DNA from 4 places in the Romboutsia sp. LXY-2 genome. Region 3 is predicted to be linked to each of the others. Evidence: riboswitches for the same ligand, from Rfam matches in the RefSeq annotation. Region 3 holds a riboswitch; each other region holds the start of a gene.
What was found. Region 3 has a riboswitch for cyclic di-GMP ahead of ACI48P_RS02670 (glycosyl hydrolase family 18 protein). Riboswitches for the same ligand answer to the same signal wherever they lie in the genome.
Positions count from the first base shown of each region.

Region 1: another riboswitch for cyclic di-GMP. It lies ahead of ACI48P_RS20750 (type II secretion system protein); the one in region 3 lies ahead of ACI48P_RS02670 (glycosyl hydrolase family 18 protein).
Region 2: another riboswitch for cyclic di-GMP. It lies ahead of ACI48P_RS12285 (flagellar basal body protein); the one in region 3 lies ahead of ACI48P_RS02670 (glycosyl hydrolase family 18 protein).
Region 4: another riboswitch for cyclic di-GMP. It lies ahead of ACI48P_RS05600 (LuxR C-terminal-related transcriptional regulator); the one in region 3 lies ahead of ACI48P_RS02670 (glycosyl hydrolase family 18 protein).

Region 1 covers NZ_JBKFGI010000019.1:53,901-59,352, reverse strand. Annotated here, with positions in the region: gene ACI48P_RS20760 (prepilin peptidase) at 93-869, opposite strand; gene ACI48P_RS20755 (type IV pilus twitching motility protein PilT) at 891-1,973, opposite strand; gene ACI48P_RS20750 (type II secretion system protein) at 2,314-2,796, opposite strand; cyclic di-GMP riboswitch class II at 2,868-2,951, opposite strand; gene ACI48P_RS20745 (VWA domain-containing protein) at 3,119-5,452, opposite strand, start outside.
Region 2 covers NZ_JBKFGI010000006.1:235,485-240,936, reverse strand. Annotated here, with positions in the region: gene ACI48P_RS12290 (methyltransferase domain-containing protein) at 1-609, shown strand, start outside; cyclic di-GMP riboswitch class I at 1,210-1,297, shown strand; gene ACI48P_RS12285 (flagellar basal body protein) at 1,638-1,961, shown strand; gene flgC (flagellar basal body rod protein FlgC) at 1,966-2,370, shown strand; gene fliE (flagellar hook-basal body complex protein FliE) at 2,386-2,718, shown strand; gene fliF (flagellar basal-body MS-ring/collar protein FliF) at 2,741-4,291, shown strand; gene fliG (flagellar motor switch protein FliG) at 4,308-5,366, shown strand; gene ACI48P_RS12260 (FliH/SctL family protein) at 5,347-5,452, shown strand, end outside.
Region 3 covers NZ_JBKFGI010000001.1:550,120-555,571, reverse strand. Annotated here, with positions in the region: gene tpx (thiol peroxidase) at 1-170, shown strand, start outside; gene ACI48P_RS02680 (DUF2238 domain-containing protein) at 353-925, shown strand; gene ACI48P_RS02675 (AraC family transcriptional regulator) at 1,104-1,994, shown strand; cyclic di-GMP riboswitch class I at 2,314-2,396, shown strand; gene ACI48P_RS02670 (glycosyl hydrolase family 18 protein) at 2,607-4,991, shown strand; gene ACI48P_RS02665 (hypothetical protein) at 5,128-5,452, opposite strand, start outside.
Region 4 covers NZ_JBKFGI010000002.1:109,318-114,769, reverse strand. Annotated here, with positions in the region: gene ACI48P_RS05620 (DUF2334 domain-containing protein) at 1-24, shown strand, start outside; gene ACI48P_RS05615 (hypothetical protein) at 26-433, shown strand; gene ACI48P_RS05610 (glycoside hydrolase family 113) at 467-1,156, shown strand; gene ACI48P_RS05605 (response regulator transcription factor) at 1,245-1,667, shown strand; cyclic di-GMP riboswitch class II at 1,982-2,066, shown strand; gene ACI48P_RS05600 (LuxR C-terminal-related transcriptional regulator) at 2,089-2,694, shown strand; gene ACI48P_RS05595 (hypothetical protein) at 2,817-3,167, opposite strand; gene ACI48P_RS05590 (helix-turn-helix domain-containing protein) at 3,332-3,700, opposite strand; gene ACI48P_RS05585 (hypothetical protein) at 3,924-4,352, shown strand; gene ACI48P_RS05580 (replicative DNA helicase) at 4,364-5,452, shown strand, end outside.

The DNA.
Region 1 (5,452 bases), on a different contig from region 3:
TTTTTGATTCAATTTTGAAATAGTATAACATAATACAATGCAAAAAAGAAGTTATCTCAAAATACAAGTTAGATTTTGAGACAGCTTCTTGGTTAATACAGATTTAGATACCAGTTTATCATTTGTGTTCCATATAGAACATATACTAGGGCTCCTACTGATATGAAAGGGCCATATGGTATCATTGAGTTATATTCTTGTTTTTTTATTTTGCTGTATACTATTGTTATTATACCGTAAATTGCACCTACGTAAACACTTAGAAGTATTGTTAGGAGACCTCCTTTAAGTCCTAGGAATAATCCTAACATGCCGAAGAGTTTGATATCTCCTCCACCCATTACTTCTTTTTTTACAGCTAGTTCTATTAGGTATATTAGTAATAGCATACCTCCACCACAGATTAGTGCTCCTAGAAGCATGCTTCTATTGCTTACTAGTTTTACAAACAGATTGAATACAACTGCAAAGATTGAACCTATTATTACTAGACTATCTGGTATTATGTAGTGATCTAAGTCTATAAAGGTGATTATTATTAGTAGGGATACTAAAAACATGTAGTATATTGTTTCTATGTTGTATCCAAAGCTAATGTATATTGTGGCAAAAAGTATACCTGTTAGTATCTCTACTAGTGCGTATCTTGGTGATATTTTTTTACCACAATATCTACATTTACCTTTTAGAAATACCCAGCTTAGTATTGGTACTAAGTCTAATGGTTTTAGTCTTGTGTTGCAGTTGTAGCAATGCGATGGTGGATTTGCTACTGATATTTTTTCTGGTATTCGATAGATGCATACGTTGAAGAAGCTACCGAATATAATCCCTATTAAAAATGATACTATTATAAAATATATATCCATTGTTATATTCTCCATCTATTATTAGTACATATCCATAGCACCATAGCTACTCATACCTAACATTTTTTGAGTATTTTCAAAATCTGTGCATCTACTTAATACAGCATCTGTAGTTATTTTATCTTGTCTATATAAGTTTATTAAGTCTTGATCCATAGTCTGCATACCTTGTCTTGATGATGTTTGTATTATGTTTGGTATTTGGAATGTTTTATTTTCTCTTATCAGGTTTCTTATTGCTGTATTTGCTATCATTATCTCCAAAGCAGCTACCCTTCCTTGTCCATCTGCTGTAGGTATTAACTGTTGAGATATTACACCTTCACATACTGTTGATAGCTGTATTCTTATTTGTTGCTGTTGCTCTGATGGAAACATATCTACTATCCTATCAATGGTTTTTGCCGCTCCTACTGTATGTAGTGTAGAAAATACTAGATGACCTGTCTCAGCTGCTGTAAGAGCTATTGATATAGATTCAGTGTCTCTCATCTCTCCTATAAGTATTACATCAGGGTCTTGACGAAGTATAGCTCTTAAGGCTGAGTGAAAGCTCTTTGAGTCTGTTCCTATCTCTCTTTGATTTACTATACTGTTTTTGTGCTTATGTACGTACTCTATAGGGTCTTCTAGTGTTATTATATGGGCTTGTCTGTTTGTATTTATGATATCTATAAGGCTAGCTAATGTAGTACTTTTACCACTCCCTGTAGGCCCTGTTACTAATACTAGACCTTTGTGTTTTTTTGTGAAACTGGTTAATACTTGTGGTAAATTTAGATTTTCGAAATTTGGTATGTCTGCGTTTATTGTTCTTATTGCTAGGGTATAATTTCCTTTTTGCTTGTAAGCATTTACTCTAAATCTATTTCCGTCTTCTAAAGATGCAGAGAAGTCTAACTCTCCTATTTGGTCTAGTAGTTTAAATCTTTCCTCTCCTGCTATTTCAAGTACTATTGGTTTTGTGTGTTCATTAGTTAGGATTGTATCTGATAGTTTTATAAATCTATCCTTTACTCTTGCCATAGGATTTGTACCTACTGTTATATGTATATCTGATGCTCCTAGATTGACACCTTTATTTAGCCATTCATATATATCCACTTTATATGTCTCCTCTTTTTCTAATATTTTACATTATAAACCCAATTTATAGATATTATAATATATCTATTGTTATTTATCTATATTGTAAAATTAATATATATTCATACTAATAGCAGTATTTATTTTTTATTATTCCAATCATTTATATTTAAATATTTTTAACTAAATATAAATATTTTTTATGACGAGGACTATATTAATTATTTATATATAAGCATTCTCAATCAATGATTCCCCTGTGAGTCGTATCAATTATGAAGCTATTAACTTATATAAACTCAATAAAAATTATCAACATGCAAAAAGTGGAGATAAATATCTCCACTTCTAATATATATTAATCTTTAATTAAAGGTACTTTTATGGTTGCTGTCGATCCGTTATTAGGAGTACTTTCTTTTGTAACACCAAGATCTGAAGCTAATTTATCTATTGAAGCATTACTCATATATGATCCTTTTATATCTATTACTAAAGTAACACCTTTAGTTGCTTGTGTTGATCCTGCCGCTAGTGTGTATGTAACTTTATTCGGAACATCTGGATTAGAATCTAAGTATCCACCTACCAATAAATCTGTTGTTGCTGTTCCGCCAGAAGCTGCTGCTATGCTTGTTGGTACCACATCATTGTCTGAATAGAAAACAGTTGTTGCTGATTTTATAGAAGCTACAGTAGCAGATATATCTGCTCCTTTAGACTTATCTATTTGCTTAAATAATGCGGGTACTGCTACTATTGCTAATATACCTATAATTGCTATTACTACTAATAGTTCTACTAATGTAAAACCTTTGTTGTTTTTCTTTTTCTTTAACATAAAAGTTCCCCCTCAATTTTCATTACTATAGACATAAAAAAAGGCCTCAAATATATATAGAAAATCTATATAATTTAGATAGCCGGTTGCACCACTTACTCCATATGTCTCAGGTGCCCATGTACAAGACATACTTCTTAGTATCTATAGTATTTTTATATACTAATTATAGCATGTTTTATCTCTACACGCATTACTTTTATTACATTTTTTACCATATTATTATTTTATAGTATTACTACTTTAGTATATATTCTTTTACTACTTACATTTAATAAATCAATAAAATTAGAAGCTATTTTTATAGCTTCTGATTTTATTATTAAAATAATTCTGGCATCTCTTCACTAATATTTAAAATTGTCGGAATATCCCTATCCATATTAGCTATAGATGAATATTGCCCGTTATCCTGTAGTAATAATGAATAGGCCAATACATAGCTTGTTTTTTTGTTATTAAATCTATTTAAACCCTTAACATCAATAGTTCTTCCTGTAATATATTGTGAACCAATTTTTATTTTTGAATTAGGGTCAACTGTCATATCTTCATTATACCTATATAGATATATGCTATCTTCATCTAGCATGGCATTTTCCGGTATTACTACTTTGAAATTCCCATTATCTTTATTTATATCTACTTTAACTCCCAAGGTATAATATACATTTTTTACACCATTTATAGTACCTTCTTGGACTTTATAATTATTTTTATCAGTAAGTAGTAGTCCATGTGACACTATTTTATTTATACCTTGAAGAATAAAACTACTTTCAGGTAAATTTTGTTCTTTAATTATTTGCTTATTATTCAAAGATACATCATTATAAATAATTTTACCATCTGATTCACTAAATATCACTTTTCCAAGATTCTCACTGCTTATTTCTAGTCTTATCTTCACAGGTTCTGAATAATAAAAATAACCTTCTTTGGCATCTGCTTGAGTGTTTAGTTTATAATTAACAACGCCTTCAATTACACCATTTAATTTATTTGTACTCCCACTATTATAGGCATAGTTGAATGTATGTGTTGATGATCCTATCTGAGATTTTACATCAAATCCATTCGGTAAAATATCTGTTAATTGAATATTGTTTACATATAAACTTTGCACTAACTGAGCATTGTTAAGATCCTGTTTTGTTCGATAAAAATCTGTTACAGGTATATTGTTTGGTGTTAATGTATATTCTAGTACAAAATTATTATTGTAATAGTTTGTTATACTTCTTTGTAGTGTAAATCTTGTATCAACAATAAATGGACCATATTTACCTTGCTTTGTCATTTTAAAATTATCACCTGTTTTCATTCCAGACTCATATAATATATAATATTTGCCTGGTTCTTCAGGTATCTTAACACCACTTTCACCTGTAAATCCACCATCTGATGTTTCACCCGGGGCTTTACTTTTAGAAGGATAAAACCATTCTTTAGGTATATTTTTATAGTCTCGCTCATTTCCACTTTTTGTAGTTGTAGTATACTTAAGATTAAATGCAGCTTCAGCTCCACAGTTAAAATACTCTATAAATATAGGATAGTACTTATTTTTATCTAAGTTAATTTTATTTTGTGGGTTATCCCATTTTGGGCCATGAACTGTAAAATTTTCTACAAGAACTATATTTTCGCCATCTACATTTATAGTTACTTTTATTCCATCGTCTGATTTTGTACCAAATCTATACTCTCCACTTTCAGGTACCTTTATATATCCCCATGTTTTACTTGCTTCTTTATATGTCCCACCTACATTGGAGTACTGAGTAAATACATTTTGTGGTACCCATCTACTTTCTTCTCTTTGAGTTATAGGATTATAATATTTTTCTTCTCTTACATAATCACTCGGATTATTGGTAGTTGTTGTAGACGCAGGTTTATAGCTTGCACCATCTGAGTAAGGATACTTGTATAAATCCTCTCTTTTCTCCCATTGACTTGTTAACCAACCTATGTTTGTACTATCTATACCATATTGCGGAAGAGCTGATACATCATAAGATTGTTGAGTCAAATATCCATTTTTAGATAAATCTATATCCCCATTTATATTTCCATTGTTGCTTGATCCTTCTATAATACTCCAGTTACTATCTATTTCCTCTTGAGTAGTATCTTCCTTTATTACTTGATACTTTAAATGATTTATATCATCACCTTCAAATTTAATATCTGCATAGGATTCTCCAAATAGCTTGTAATCTTGCTTAAATTCATTTTGGATCAATTTAATGTAGTTCATTTGCGCATTGTCACTAGAATCATATCTATCTTTAATTGGTCCTGATGAATCTCTAACATCTATAGTTACCTTTGAATTAAGACCTATATTCAAGGATAATTCTGGTATTTTAACTTCCTGCTTATTTCCAAATATATCGTTATATTCAAATTTACTACCTGGGTTTACTATATTTATATATCCATTTTTATTGCATTTTATTTTGAATATTATTTGTACTGGTTCTGCTCTATACCATCCATTTTCTTCTCTTTTATAAACTATATCTTCATATAAAATATCACTTGCCATAACAACAGTAGGATCTAACTTTAAATCTAGATTTTGATTTTCTATTTTATATTGAGCTATTATGTCATCTGCTATCTTATCAAATATTTTGTCAATAGAATC
Region 2 (5,452 bases), on a different contig from region 3:
GAAAATTATTATAATGGTGGGATATGTGGTTATAGATTTGGATATGAAAATTTAAACAAAAAATTAATGTTTTCGAATAGATGTAACTGGATTAATAAAAATTCTTTAGCTAAAAATAGTATATTGGATATTGGATGCAGTACAGGTGATTTCTTGGAAGTTATGAAAAATAATGGATGGAATACATATGGTATAGAAATTTCCGATTATGCATATAATATTTGTCTTAATAAAGGTATAAATATGTATAATAAGTCATTAATTGATTGTAAACTTGAATCAAATAATTTTGATTGTATAACTATGTGGAGTGTACTAGAGCATTATACTAATCCTATGAGGGAATTAGAAGAGGTATATAGAATATTAAAAGAAGATGGTAAAATATATATTGCTGTTCCGAACAACACAAGAGCGACATTATCCGGAGAAAATTGCTATGAATATAATTTATCATATGAACATTTGATATATTTTGACACAGATCCTTTAATTCAAATGGTTAAGAAAGCTGGGTTTAAAATAGAGCAATGTTTTTATGGGAATTTGGTGCATTTATATGATATGACGCCAATTGGAACACACATATATCTATCTGCTACAAAATAGAAATTATAGCAACTGAGCTACTTTTATTTTAGTACGAACCAAATAGTGTTAGCTGAAAATGTATAAGTTTATACTGTGATATATGAAGAGGATAAGTTGAGGTAAAGAGGAAGTCTAGCTGAGAAGAGTAAAGAAAAAGATATGTTAAAATAAGTACCAGTATGATCATATATAAAAAGATTTGTTACTTAAGCTTAGCATCCAAGTCATGTTAAGAAAACACTGAGAAAATCAATATAATGTCAGATTACTATATAAAAGTGGATGAAACTGCACTTAAGGTAATAGATGACAAAGGTAAAGAGTTGAAATCTAAAAAATATATCTAGATATATAAAACAGGTTTGAATCTCTTTCATAGGATTAAAAATACATATAAAGTAGTTTTAAAAGTTAAATATAATAAAGCCGATAGCAGTGAAATCTAATTTCTAAGCTATCGGCTTTATTATATTAAATTCAAATTATTTATGTAGCTGTAAATTTTTTTGCTCTATAAATAAATAATATAGAAAAGTTATTTATTGTTAAAAATTGTTGCAAATACTTGATAAATATTCGAATATAGTATAATATTATACTAATATGTAAAAAAATGTAAAATTAAATAGGCAAACTTAAAGAAATTTAAGGACGCAAAGCTATAGGGGCTAAGGTTTTAATAAAACTATGTCAGCCAGTTGTCAAAGAGTTTATAACTTTTTGTTATCATTACTGATAAAAAAATATACTCTTTAATAGGGTATTTTTTTATAGGTAAAAACATACTACAAATTAGAAAATATAATATTCGAAAAAATTCTTAAAAGTGAGAAAAATGGAATAAAATGAATAATAAACACTAAAAAACATGTATAATTCCTTATTAAGAGAAAATTAATCGAATATTATATTATATAATTAATTTAGTTATTTTGTTTTAACTATATATAAAGAGTGATGATTTATATTTTAAGTAATTATAACTACTCTTTAGGGTAGTTTTTTTGTTGAAAAAAATATAAAAATGATAAATAAAGGAGGAATATATGGATACATATGGATTAATGAAGATGAGTTTAGATGCTACGGACTTAAGGAGTAAGGTTATCGCGAATAATATTGCTAATATAAATACTGCAGATTATAAAAGAAAGTACGTTACTTTTGAAGAGACTTTAGAGGGGAAGTTAGAAAATGCAAAGATTGAAGTCAAAGTAGATGAAAATTCCATTATGAGGGAAGATGGAAATAACGTAGAACTTGAAAGTGAAAAGGTAAATCAGGCAGCTACTACTCTTCAATACAATGCTTTGGTAAGTTTAACAAATACAAAAATAGCCATGATAAAAAGTGTAATATCGGGGAGGTAATTAGATGAGCGTTTTTAGTGGAGTGAGAATTAGTGCAAGTGGTTTATCTGCTGAGAGAATGAGAATGGATATAATATCTTCAAACGTAGCAAATGCGAAAACCACAAGAACTGAAAACGGTGGAGCATACGTTAGGAAGGTAGCATCATTTGAAGAAAATTATGATGAAAAACTTGGTATGCTAGGTGTGAAAACAGTATCTATAGAGGAAGATAAGTCGCCTCTAAGAAGGTTATATGAGCCTAATCATCCAGATGCAGATGAAGAAGGATATGTTGAATATCCAAATGTTGATTTATTGGTTGAAATGTCTGATTTAATAGCAGCATCTAGGTCATATGAATCTAATATAGATACATTGAATGCTCAAAAAAGTATGATATCAAAGGCTTTAGAAATAGGTAGATAATAAGGAGGAAATATTATGCAGGATATAAGTAGAATAAGTTCTACAAATTTAAATTCTAATCTATTTACAAATAGCATTGGAAATTCTTCGATTAATAATAAACAAGTTGCAGATGATAAGAAGTCTAATTTAGAATTTTTAGATGTTATGAATAATACTTTAAATAAAGTAAATGAATCTCAAGTTAATGCTAATAACATGATAGAGGGATTTATAAAAGGTGATGATTTAGCTATGCATGATGTTATGTTAGCGGTTCAAGAGTCACAAATGTCTATGCAACTTATGTTGGAACTTAGAAATAAGCTATACGAGGCTTACCAAGAAGTAAATAGAGTACAGTTGTAGTCTATTAACAAGGAGTAGATAAATGAATTTACAGGAAATTGCACAAAAGATAAGCGGATTTTTACAAGAAAAGGTAAATCAATTTAAGGAGCTAAAAATAGAAAAGAAAATAGCTCTTATAATAGGGTTCGTTGCTATTATCTCATCTATAGTATTTGGAGTTAAGTACATAAATGACAATAAGTACAAAGTTTTATTTTCGGGCCTAGATTCAAATGATGCATCAGTGATATCTCAAGAATTAGAATCTAGAAAGGTAGAAACTAAAATAGAAGGCGATAGTATATATGTACCAAAAGAAGAAGTTGATAAATTAAGACTTGAATTGTCAAGCAGTATTTCAAATGGTTCAAAAGGGTTTGAAATAATGGATGAAGGTACTTCATTTGGAATGACTGATGAAGAATTTGAAATAAAAAAACAGAGAATGATTCAAGGTGAAATAGAAAGGACAATAAAAACCTTTCCACAGGTTGAAAATGTTAGAGTACATATAACAAATGGGGAACAATCTGTATTTGCTAAGGAGAGTATTCCAGGGAGTGCTGCAGTATCTATAAATTTAAAACCAGGATCAAGCTTAAAGCCGGAACAAATAAGATCAATAATGTCTCTTGTATCGGCAAGTACTTCAAATATACCTAAACAAAATATTGAAGTGGTAGACCAAAATATGAATCTATTATCAGAAGGTTTATTTGATGAAGAAGGCAATGTAACAAGCACTAATTCTAGTGGAATAGATATTGCTAGAAATGCAGAGAAAGATTTAAGTAATGATTTAGAAAAATCTATTGTGAGACTACTTGAACCAATATTTGGTCAAGGTAAGATAAAGGCAAGTGTAAATGCTGATTTGAATTTTGATACTAATGAAAAAACTGAAATTGTAATAGATCCGAATAAGGTCATTAAAAGTGAATCAAGAAGTGAAAATAGTACTACGGAAGAAGGAAATACTGGTGGTGCTGTAGATAATAACATGAATAATGAAGGAAATAGTAAAACTGGAACTACTAAAAGTAAGGAAGAGAATGTAGAGTATGAAGTTGGAAAGACTGAGACAAAAACCATAAAAGCACAAGGCGAGGTAAACAAAATAACAGCATCTGTTGCCATTGACGGGGATTTAGCAAATACTACTATAAAAAATGTCAGAGATATGGTGGCGAACGCTATCGGCATGGATGCTAGCAGAGGTGATGATGTTGCTGTTGTCTCTATGAAATTCGGTTCAAATACAGGAGATAATGCGATAAATAATTTAGAAGATGAAGGAATAAACAAGGTGCTAAAGATGACAGCTTATATAGTTGCAGGAATATTAGTTTTAATAGTAATTTTACTAGTAACTATGTTTATACTTAACAAAAAGAAAAAATCTATTGAAGAGTTTGATGAAGAAGCTGAGATTGATTTAATAAATCAAAAACTGGAAGAAATGGAAAAAACTAGGTTAACTAACATAGAAGATGAACAAGAGGATTTAACATTAGAAGAAGAAGTAAGAAAGTATGCTTCTGAAAATCCAGATCAAGTTACTGAACTTGTAAAGAGTTGGTTAAACGAATAAAAGGTGGTTGTTTAGTTTGGAAAGTGAAGTTGTTAAAACAGGAAATGCATTTGACTTAGGCAATATACCTAAAGTAAGAAAGGTTACTGGGGCTAAAAAAGCAGCAGTACTTTTAATGACTTTGGGAGCTGATGTATCAGCTAGTATAATAAAAAATCTATCAGACAAGAAGATTCAAAGAATTGGGGTTGAAATAGCCAATATAAATACTGTAAATGCTAGAGAAAGAAGAGAAATACTCCAAGAATTCATAGAATTAAATAAGGGTAAAGAATTTGTATTAGAAGGTGGTATAGCATACGCACAAACTCTACTAAATGGAGCTCTTGGCAATCAAAGGGCAAATAAGCTTTTAGAAGGTATAAAATATGATGCTTATACTAAGCTTTTTATGACAGCGAGAAAAGCTGAGCCAGAGCAAATACTTGCATGTATACAAGGAGAAAGTCCTCAAACTATAGCTATAATTCTTGCTCATATTCAACCAGATAAGGCAGCTACGATTTTAAGTGAATTACCTGATAAGATAAAAAATGAAGTTTCACTAAAAATAGGTGCGACTTCATCTGTCTCTCCAAGTGTTATAAAGGCAATTGACAAGGCAGTTGAAGTTAAACTATCAAAGCTTGGTCAAAGAGAGATAGAAAACTCTGGTGGTGTTGATAGCTTAGTAGATATATTAAGCAATGTTGATAGAAAAACAGAAAAAAGTATTATTCAATATATAGAAGAAAGAAACTTGGAACTGGCAGAGGAAATCAAATCTAACATGTTTATATTTGATGATATTGTTAGATTAGAAAATACTGTTGTACAAAGAATTCTTAAAGAAATTAATGTAAAGGATATTGCATTTGCTCTGAAGGGTGCTAATAAAGAAGTAGCAAATGTTATATTTAGGAATCAATCGCAAAGAGCATCTCAAGCTCTTAGAGAAGAAATTGAGATGTTAGGAAAAGTAAAGATATCTCAAGTAGAAGAGGCTCAACAAAATATAGTAAATGTAATTAGAAGACTTGAAGATGCAGGGGAAATAACTTTAACTAGAGGATCAGATGATGAGTTTATTGTGTAGTAGCGTAATTAAGGCTGATGATGTAAAAATAAAAGGTAAAAAAGTAATAAAAGCTTGTACTAAAGCCTCTGATGAAAGTTTAGTAG
Region 3 (5,452 bases):
ATAAGGATAGAGAGTTCTCTAAGAACTATGGATTATATATAAAAGAATTAGGATTAGTATCAAGAGCTGTAATAGTTGTTGATGAATCAGGAAAGGTTACTTATACAGAATACTTATCTGAGATAACTAATGAGCCTAATTATGAAGGTGCGTTAGCTTTTGTTAAATAAAATCTAGCAATTTGCTTAATAAAAGTATATCGAATTATGTTTATAATTTCGATATGCTTTTTTTGTGCTATTAAGAAAAGTATACTATGTAAGCAAAAGAAGGCTTTGATCAAAAATAAGGTTATAAAAATATATTAGCTAGAAATAATAGATATTAACTAAGTAATAAGGAGGGTAATAATTTGAATGATAAAAGAGTTAATATATTTAAATACATACTTTATATAATATATGTTTTTTCTATAGGATTTTTTCTTTTTAAGAAAGACTATGGAAGATTTGGACTTTGTGTACTTTCACTAGTTATTTTGTTTGTATTAACAAAAATATATTTGAAAAAATCACCTGTTCTAGATAAAAGCGTATATTTAGTAGGGAATTTGTTTATTTTATTTTCTTTTGTTCTAGGATCATCATATAATTTATATGATAAAATAAAAATTTATGATGATTTACTACATTTTTGGTCAGGATTTATAACTGTCAAAATAGGATGGAATATTTTAAAAGATTCAGATGTAAAATTAAGTGCAGGGAAATTGTGGCTTTGTGTAGTTTTATTTTTCTTCGCAATAGGAATCTCTTCAATTTGTGAGATAGCAGAGTATTTACTAGATACTTATGCACACATGAAAACACAATCTGGTGGTCTAAAAGATACAATGCAAGACATGATAGATGCGTCTATTGGAGCAATAATAATGATTATTTATTATTATAATAAGTATTTATCAAAAGACCCAACCTTAAGGTGAAAGTAAATAATAGATAATATTATTGAAAATATATACAATATTAAAGTTATCTTGATAAACTCTTGTTTATTAAGATGGCTTTTTTTATACAATTAAATAAACATAGCAATTTAGGAACAATATAACTTCAATTAAGTTGATATACTTTAATTATCACGTGATGAAAGTAGGTGAACAATTGAATTATAGCGAAGTAATGTCAAAATCTATTGAGTTTATTGAAGAAAATATAAATAATGAATTAACTCCGGAGTTGATTTCAAGTAGATGTGGATATTCTACTTTTCATTTTTGTAGAATATTTAATATGTATTATGGTATTACTTTGATGGAATATGTAAAGAAAAGAAAATTATCCTTGGCGGCTATGAAACTATTTGATGGAAATAGAATTATAGATATAGCCTTGGAGTATGGATTTGATACACACAATGGATTTTCGAAAGCATTTAAAAAAGAGTATGGATTTAGCCCAACACAATATATAAAACGCATGGAAGGCTGCTATTCTAATAAAGAATCAATATGTAAACTTGGAGGTTATATTATGAATCCTATTATTGTAAATAAGCCTGCATTTAAAGTTGCAGGGTATGGTATAAAGACAAATATTTCTAATGGAAGTTTTACTAAGGATATTGCTTCATTTTGGAGTAATTACAATGGTGAAAATTTAGAAAGTAAAATGTATGAAATTTTAAAACCAGAAAAACATGGTGAAGTTGGAGTATGCATTCCATCTTGTAACAAAGATGGAGAAGCGACATATCTTTTGGGTGTACTTGTTAATGATTTTAAATCTGTTACAGAAGACATGATTACAATAGAAATCCCAGAAGCAACATATGCGGTCTTTACAACTCCACCAGTGGATACGACTGATGATTTATCTCAAGATGATTTTGCTAAAATAATAAAAGAAACTTGGAAATATATATTTGAAGAGTGGTTTAAAGATAGTGGCTATGTTTTTGATGAAGAAAAGATAGACTTTGAATTTTATGATGAAAGATGTCACCATAGAAAAGATACTGTTATGGATATTTATGTTCCTATATTAGAAAGATAGATTTACAATTGTATTAAAATTTCAAGTTAAAGAGTGCTAGAAATAGTGCTCTTTTAGTGTCCAATAAAACATATGATTTCACAAGTTGTAATGAAAATTATTGTTGAATCTATGTAATACCAATAAAATAAGGTTTTGAGCGTAAAATATTTTAAGCAACAGACGAAGAGGAAAGGTTTATTTATAAATAACTCTTTTTGCATATTAGTAAATTATAGCTAAAGTTATTATAATACTGTGACGTACATAATGTATATACATTTCGTTGGATGTACAGGTGAATGTATATACAATTAAATGGAAGATTATTAATAAATAAAATTTAATAGGGCAAAATTAACGAAAGTTAGTGACGCAAAGCTATAGGGGCTAAGGAAAAATCTATGCCAGCCAGTTGCCAAAGAGTATTTATATATTTTTTGTAGGCTTTATTTATGCAAAAGTTATTATCTTAACATGTTTTACCAAAACATATTGAAATACTTATCAAATAGGCACCTCTATTAAATTTAGTTTATACCTAAAACATTTTTGCACCGCAAAATGCCAGGTGATTTGCGGATGTAGTAGCTCAAATGTAGTAAATTTTTATTTGAAATTATAGGAGGTATTATGAAACTAAAAAAATTAAGTAAAATCATGTCATTAGCAACATTACTTACAATGATAGTGACACCACTTAACGCTTCAGCACTAAAATCAGGTGATTTTGAAACTACTCAAGTAAATCAAAAGAATGAAGACTTAGAAAGAAAAATAGTTGGGTATTTTCCAGAGTGGGCTTATAAAAGCAAAGAGCACAACTATTTTAATGTAACAGATTTACAATGGGATTCTTTAACTCATATTCAATATTCTTTTGCTATGGTAGACTCACAAACAAATAAGATATCATTTGGTGATAAATTTGCAGCATTAGAAGAAAATTTTGAAGGTATGGATTTAACTTATAACGGAGAAAAAATAGAATTAGATGAAAGTTTACCATACAAAGGTCATTTTAATCTTTTACAACAGATGAAGAAAAAATATCCAGATGTTCAATTATTAATGTCTGTTGGGGGATGGGCAGGCTCAAAAGGATTCTACACAATGATGGATACTGATGAGGGAATAGATACTTTTGTTCAATCATGTGTAGACTTTGTAAGACAGTATGGTTTTGATGGGGTAGATATAGACTTTGAGTTCCCTTCATCAACTAGTCAATCTGGTAACCCTGACGACTTTGAGGTTTCTGAGCCAAGAAGAAAAACTATAAATGCAAGATATAACATAATGATGAAAAAGCTTAACCAAGCTTTAGATAAAGCAGCGGCTGAAGATAATACAGAATATCTTTTAACAGCAGCTGTAAGTGCGTCATCATGGGTATTAGGTGGAGTAGAATCAAATGAATATGCAAAAGAATTAGATTTCTTAAGTATAATGTCATATGATTATCACGGTGGATGGAATGAGTTTGTTGAAAATCAAGCTAATATATATCCAGACCCAGCAGATAGAGAAACAATGAATATGATAAGGCCAGTTCTTGGTATGGACTGGTCATACAAGTATTATAGAGGGGTATTACCTCCAGAAAAAATATTAATGGGTGTACCATATTACACAAGAGGATGGGAAAATGTTCAAGGTGGAAATGGAAACGGACTTCATGGTTCAAGTAAAACACCAGCAACAGGAAAGTATAACATATGGGGAGATTTAGATGCAAATGGTAAGCAAATACCTGCAGGAGCAAATCCATTATGGCATGTACTAAACTTAATGGAACAAGATCCAAATCTAAAAGTTCATTGGGATGAAGTGGGTAAAGTACCATATATATGGCAAAATAATGAAAAAGTATTCTTAACTTTTGAAAATGAGCAATCGATAGATGAAAGATTAAAGTATATAGAAGAGAAGAATCTTGGTGGAGCTTTAATTTGGGTTATGGATGGAGATTATGGACCAAATCCTAATTATGTAGAAGGCTCAAATGATGTAAACGAAGGTAAGTATACATACGGGGATACATTAACTAAGAGATTAAGTAGTGGTCTTGATAAAATGGGCCCTGCTAATAAAACAGAAGAAGACAATAAAAACTTAGAAGAAATCGGTGTAGAAGTAAACTTAACAGGAACTTATGACCATCCAAACTATACATATGATTTTGAAGTAACTAACCACACTAAAGAAAAGATAGATGGTGGATGGGAGTTATCATTTGATTTACCAAAATCAGCAATATACAAATCATCTTGGGGAGGTACTGCTACTGAAAAAGATAATGGAGATTTTACTACAATAACATTGAAATCTTCAGGATGGCAAAGCTTAGAACCAGGAGCAACTACAAACCTTCAAGGTATGATAGGACTATGCTTCTCAGATGTAAGAAATGTTACTTTTAACGGAATGAAGCCAGTTGGAGAAAATGGTGGAAATGACGGTGGAGGTAGTGGGCCAGAAGATCCTAAGAATCAAGCACCAGTATTAAATGGAGTAGTAGATAAAACTATAACGGTTGGAGACAGCTTTGATAAAATGGCTGGTATAACTGCGAATGATAAAGAAGATGGAGATTTAACATCAAAAATAGATGTACAAGGAAATATTGATACAACGAATGTATGTACATATAAGTTAACATACACTGTTATAGACAGTGAAGGATTAACAACGTCTAAAGAGAGAACAATAACAGTAAAAGAAAAGCCTTCAACATCAGGAGATACATATAATCCAGATCAAGTATATTTACAAGGTGATAGAGTAGTATATCATGGGCAGGAATATGTAGCTAAATGGTGGGTAAAAGGAGAAAATCCAGACACAAGTGCAGCTTGGGAACTAGTAATAGAAACAAATCCTGATGGAAGTCAAGAATATATGCCAGGTAAAGCTTATGTTGGAGGTGATATAGTAGTATACAACGGTCAAAAATATGAAGCTAAATGGTGGACAACATCTACACCAGGAAGTGATGACTCATGGAAGTTAGTATAAAAAGTGTAGTAAAAGTCAATGATAGAAAGAAACCACTTTAACACAACATTTTATTAAATAAAAAACACAAATAAAGAGAGCGATAATGTAGGTTAATACCTGATTATTGCTCTTTTTATTATTTAAATAATATTTTTTAGATTTTAGATAATAAAATACCATTATCTTTGAATTTAATATTGTAGTGTGAAAAAATAATCAGAATCTGATGTAATCCTACACTAGAAATCATACTCATTGCACTGAAGAAAGATATATCACCAACTTCAGATATCATAGGGGCAAACCCAAAAGATCCTAAAAAAGCAGAACCATCATAAGATTTCTCAAGAGTATACTTACATCTATTTCTAAAAGCACTAGAAATATTTACATTATCTAAAGGCTTAAATGATTTTACTATTTTCTCATCAAATATAAAAATATTAGGTTCATTATTTTTAAGAGCAGCTTCTAATTCA
Region 4 (5,452 bases), on a different contig from region 3:
ATAAAATTATTCAAGAAAAAATAATATGAAAAAAAGAGCTAAAGGTAGAATAAATAAGAGAATAATAAGAAAGAAAAAGAAAAAGAAATATAAATATAAATTACTAATCGCTATTGTGCCATTATCTTGTATAGTTATGCTTTTTTCTATAGATCATAATAATTTAGTTAGTTACTCTGAAAAAGCTTTAAATCATAAATTTAACCAAAAAATTATAAGCTCAAATTTGTCAACTGATTATGAAATAGAGAATGTTTTAAAGAATATTAATAAAATGGGATTGAATACAATAAATATTCCTATAGTAATTAATATTGATACATTAACTTCCAACACAATGGATGTCGATAAAAATAGTGTAGAAAAAGCAATAAATTTATTAAAAGAATTAGAAGGGAAAAATATTAGTATAATACTAGAGCCATATCCTTGAATTAATGATGGCAGATTATCTGAAACAGAATGGATGCCATCTGATATAAGCACATTTTTTTATAATTGGAAAAATATTGTAATAGATTATTTGATAAAGAATATATGCGATATTTATGATATAGATGCTTTAAATATATCATCAAATTTAGTTCGTATTGAATCATATGAAACGGAGTGGTTAGATGTAATAGCTTTTGTCAGGCAAGAATATGATGGGCTTGTGACATATAGGACTAACTGGTGGTATACATTAGAAGGAGATGCAGAAACACAGAAAAGATACGAAAATAAGCTTAATAATAAGCTTTTTGGAGAACTTGATTTCATATCGGTATCTGCTTATTTTGAGTTAACTGATCAAATGAATGCTGATGTAGACGATATTGTCAATGCTTTAACAAGTACAAATGTATACAATAGAAATCAAAATGTCAAACAAGAAGTATATAATTTCTATGAAAAATGGAATAAACCTATATTTTTTGGAGAATTAGGTTTCCCGAAGCGTCTAGGAGCATCTATAGAGCCACACAATTCATATTTATCACGTATATATTCATCCTCTCAACAGGTGAATTGCTTTAAAGCTTACAATAAAGTATTTAAAAATGAAGATTGGTTAATAGGATTTTCGATATTTGCGATAGGGGACAAATCATATGAAAAGGCTTATTATCCATGTATAAGATCAAAAAAAATCATTAAAAATTGGTATAAATAAAACTATATTATGTAAATCAATAGAAGAATGCTCATAAAGAAGTAATTATTAGATTATTTCTTTATGAGTACAGTGGAGGTATATTAAGATGAATATTTTAGTTGTATCAGAATCATTTCTAACGAGAGACTCAATAGGTCATTTATTTACAAAAATATGTAAAGTAACTGATATAAAAGTAGTTCAAAATTGTGACAAATTAGATAATCAAGATTTGTCTAAGCTAGACATTATATTTATAGATGTTAATAAAAATAATACTGAACTAGTAGAAAAATTAGCTAATATAAAAAGTGTTTTTCAGAAACTGAAAATAATTGTACTAGACGTCAATAAAGATAGAAATCTTTTTTTAAAATTCACTAAAATAGGTGTTAATGGATATATAAGTAATGTTTCATATGAAGATGAATTAATATATATTATAAAGAAAGTAATGAGTGGCAAAAAATTTTATGATTCAGAATTAATTCAGTATATAACTAATAAACCAACTAAAAACAAAGTTTAAAAGCTAACTAAGTTTTTTTGTGCATGAGTATGTGATTTTTATAATGAACAAGAAAATTTATATTGTATTTAAATCAATGTGTAAAATAAGCTAAAACGGACATAATGCTACAAATTATTATATCTGAAAAGTCTTTTAAAAAATTAACATGTCATAATGTGTATAACGTATTATACTTTAGTAGAAAAAAAGATACTCACTATTAATGATTACCTATAAATAGAAATATCCTAAAATATAAGTATAAATAATAATACAGGAAACAAGGATTTAACAAGCTAAAAAATAATAAATTAAATACTAAATATAATTAAGCAGTATTTAGAAACTAAGAAGTATATCTTAGATGTGGGTACTTAGAGGTATATAGAGCTAATAGTACAGCCGGCTAAATAACGGGCGTATTTTGGGGGGATTAAGTATGAAAGTTATTGTAATATCAGAATCATTAATAATCAGAAGGGGAATATCAAAGATTATATATAACGAAGCATGTGTAAAGGATATTAAAGAAAGTCATATATTTTCAGACATATATAAAAATGAGTATGACTTAATACTAATTGATCTAAATAGAAATAATGAGAAGTTTTTGCCAGAACTTCAAAAGATAAAGGAAAATTCTACGTCTATGATCATGGTACTAGATTTTTATGAAAATCCAAAATTATTTTCAAAGTGCATGAAATCAGGAATAGATGGATATATATTGGCCAATATTAATGGAGAAGATATGGGGTATGCTATAAAGCAGTTATTTAGAGGTAAGAAATATTATGATGCTGATCTAATAGAAGAATATCTATCACATGGTCAGTCTGAACATGTAGAGGGATTAACAAAGAGAGAACATGAGATTTTAATGTATATAGCAAAAGGAAGAAGTAACTCAGAAATATCTAAAGAATTATTTATTACTGAGCATACTGTAAAAAAACATATAAGTAGTATTTTATCAAAATTAAATCTTAAAGATAGAATGCAAGCAGCTTTGTTTGCTTATAATAGAGGAATTGCTAGTTTATAAATAAAATAAATAATAATAAAAAACAGCTATTTTGATAGAAAGCAGCTATTTCTGATAAGAAATAGCTGCTTTTAGCTATATAAAGTACACGAATTGTTTCTAATTAAAACTCATAAACACAATTAACATCCAAACTTATTTTTAATACCCATAAAAAAATCCCTCTTAAAATCATTATCATACCCATCACTCTCAATAATCAAAGCAGCCAAAGTAATAAACTGGTCATAAGTATTACCAATACTACCAGGCTCTCTTACTGTACTAATCCCTAATAAATAATTACAACTAACCCCAAAAAATCCACACAAATCAATAACTACATTAAATGGAGGTAAATCCATATCTGGCTGAGTAAAATCACTACAATCTAAATAATATCCACTCTCCATCTCAAATTCACGAGAAAAATCATCAAAACTATAATCTTTCTCAAGCAACAATTGCCTAAATCTCTCATCAAATCTAATCATAATAATACCCCACTAAAAAATAATATATAAATAAAATTGCAAAACAAAACTTAAAATATAAATAAAATCAAATAAATTTTATAAAAAAAATAAAAATATATTTTAAAAATCAAACACATGTTCCGTGGGTAGTTAAAAAAATTTTGCCACCTCATGTAGCAAAATTATAAAGAGCTAAAATACATTTTTGATAATTTCTCAAAAATTGCATCTTTTTCTTTTCGGCTCAAATTATCGTTATCAAATAAATCATTTCCAACTGAAAGAAACTCCGATACTAAGTCGACTTCTTTATCTGGCTTGTCCATATTTCTCTCTGAATTTAAACCTAGCAAATAGTCTAGAGAAACATCAAAGTAAAATGCGAACTTTATAAGCGCTTCAGTTTCTGGAATTCTTTTATCGTTTTCATATTGTGATATAGCAGCCTTGGAAAATGAATAGTCATAAGATTTATTAAAGTCATCAACTAATTCTTGTTGAGTGTAATTTTTTTCTAATCGTAGCTCTTTAAATCTCTGCCCAAAAGTCATGTTACCCACCTCACTATAAGAAAAGTATAGTACAAAGTTTTGTAAATGTAAACTTTAAAAACATATTTTTAGAAAATATGTAAAATAATACTTGAAAGTTAACACAAACGGAACTATCATTAAAATAAATGGTTAACATAAAGAGTAACTTATATTGAAAAGTTAACACAAAAAATATTTAAAAGATTAACATGAACATGAATTAAAAGGGGAGTGAGTAGATGTGGCAAAAGGATATTACAAAATGAATAGGGAAGTATTGAAGTTTGATTATGAAAAAGACTTACAAAAAATTATATTTAATCATTATCTTATGAGAAAAGAAAATCTAAGTGCTATGAATAAAAAATTAGAGCCAGGGCATTTTCCACTAACAGTAAGAGCTATATCAAAAGATCTAAATATGTCTATAGGAGCAACCCATCGTATGCTAAAAGAGTTTGAGAAATTAAACATAATAGAGCTTGTAGAAGATGGAAAGAAGACTAAGACATCATCAATATATAAATACGTTACAGCAACAAAAAATAACACCACAGTAAAAAATAGCACCAGTTTTGGAACAAGTTTTGGAACAGATTTTGGAACATCTAAAATAGATAATATAAATACAAAAGATCTTAAACTTTGGATGACGGAGTTTGGTAGATAGGGAGGGATTAGATGAAGTCACTACAAGCTATAAACATAGAGCAATCAATACTTGGAAGCTTCATAGTGGATGAGGGTCTAGCTTATAAAATACAAGAGCTAAAAGAAGATATGTTTACAGTACAATTGAACAAAAATATTTTTAATATAATGAACAATCTTTTTAAAGAAAATAAAACACTAGATATACAAACAATAAAAACAAAACTAGATGAACAAGCAGTAGAAGCAACAGTATCATACTTAAGCAATCTAACAGTAATATGTCAGTGCTATGCAATAGATACACATATTGAGCTACTAAAAGAAACATACATAAGAAGATGTATAGTGAAAAATTGTAAAAAATTATTTGAAAGTATGGGACAAGGAGAAAACTTAGATACATCAATATATAAGTTTCAAAATAAATTAGAACAAATATTAGACCAAGAAGATAAATACAAAGACGATGTTTCTTCAATATGTGAAAATGTGCTAAATTTTCTGGAAAACAATGATGAAAAAGGCTTTAGATTTGGAATTAACATATTAGATTACACCATAGGAGGTTTGTTTAAAGGAGAGCTTACAACAATAGCAGCCAAAAGTGGAAATGGAAAAACAGCACTAGCCCACCAAATAATGCAAAATGCCGTGGAACAAAATAAAAAGGTGTTATTTATAAGTAGAGAAATGAGCAACGAACAGATACTAATGAGAACTATATCAAAGGATACAGGAATAAGTGCTAAAAAAATGAAGTACAAAGAGTTTAAGGATGAAGACTGGATAAAAATAATATCTTCTATGGAAAAGCTAAATAAATCAAAATTAATATATATAAATGACAGAATAAGTACAATAAACGGAATCAAAAAAAGAATAAGACAATTAAGGCCTGACTTAGTAATTATAGACTATCTACAACTTCTAAACTCTGAAGGGGGTTACCAAAGTAGAGAAAGAGAAGTAGCGAGCTTATCTAGAGATTTAAAAAATATCACCTTGGATTTTGATATACCTGTAATACAACTTAGCCAGCTTAATGATGAAATGAAAGATTTTAGACCTTGGGGAGAAAGACCTATGCGAGATAGTAAGGCCATATTTCATGACTCA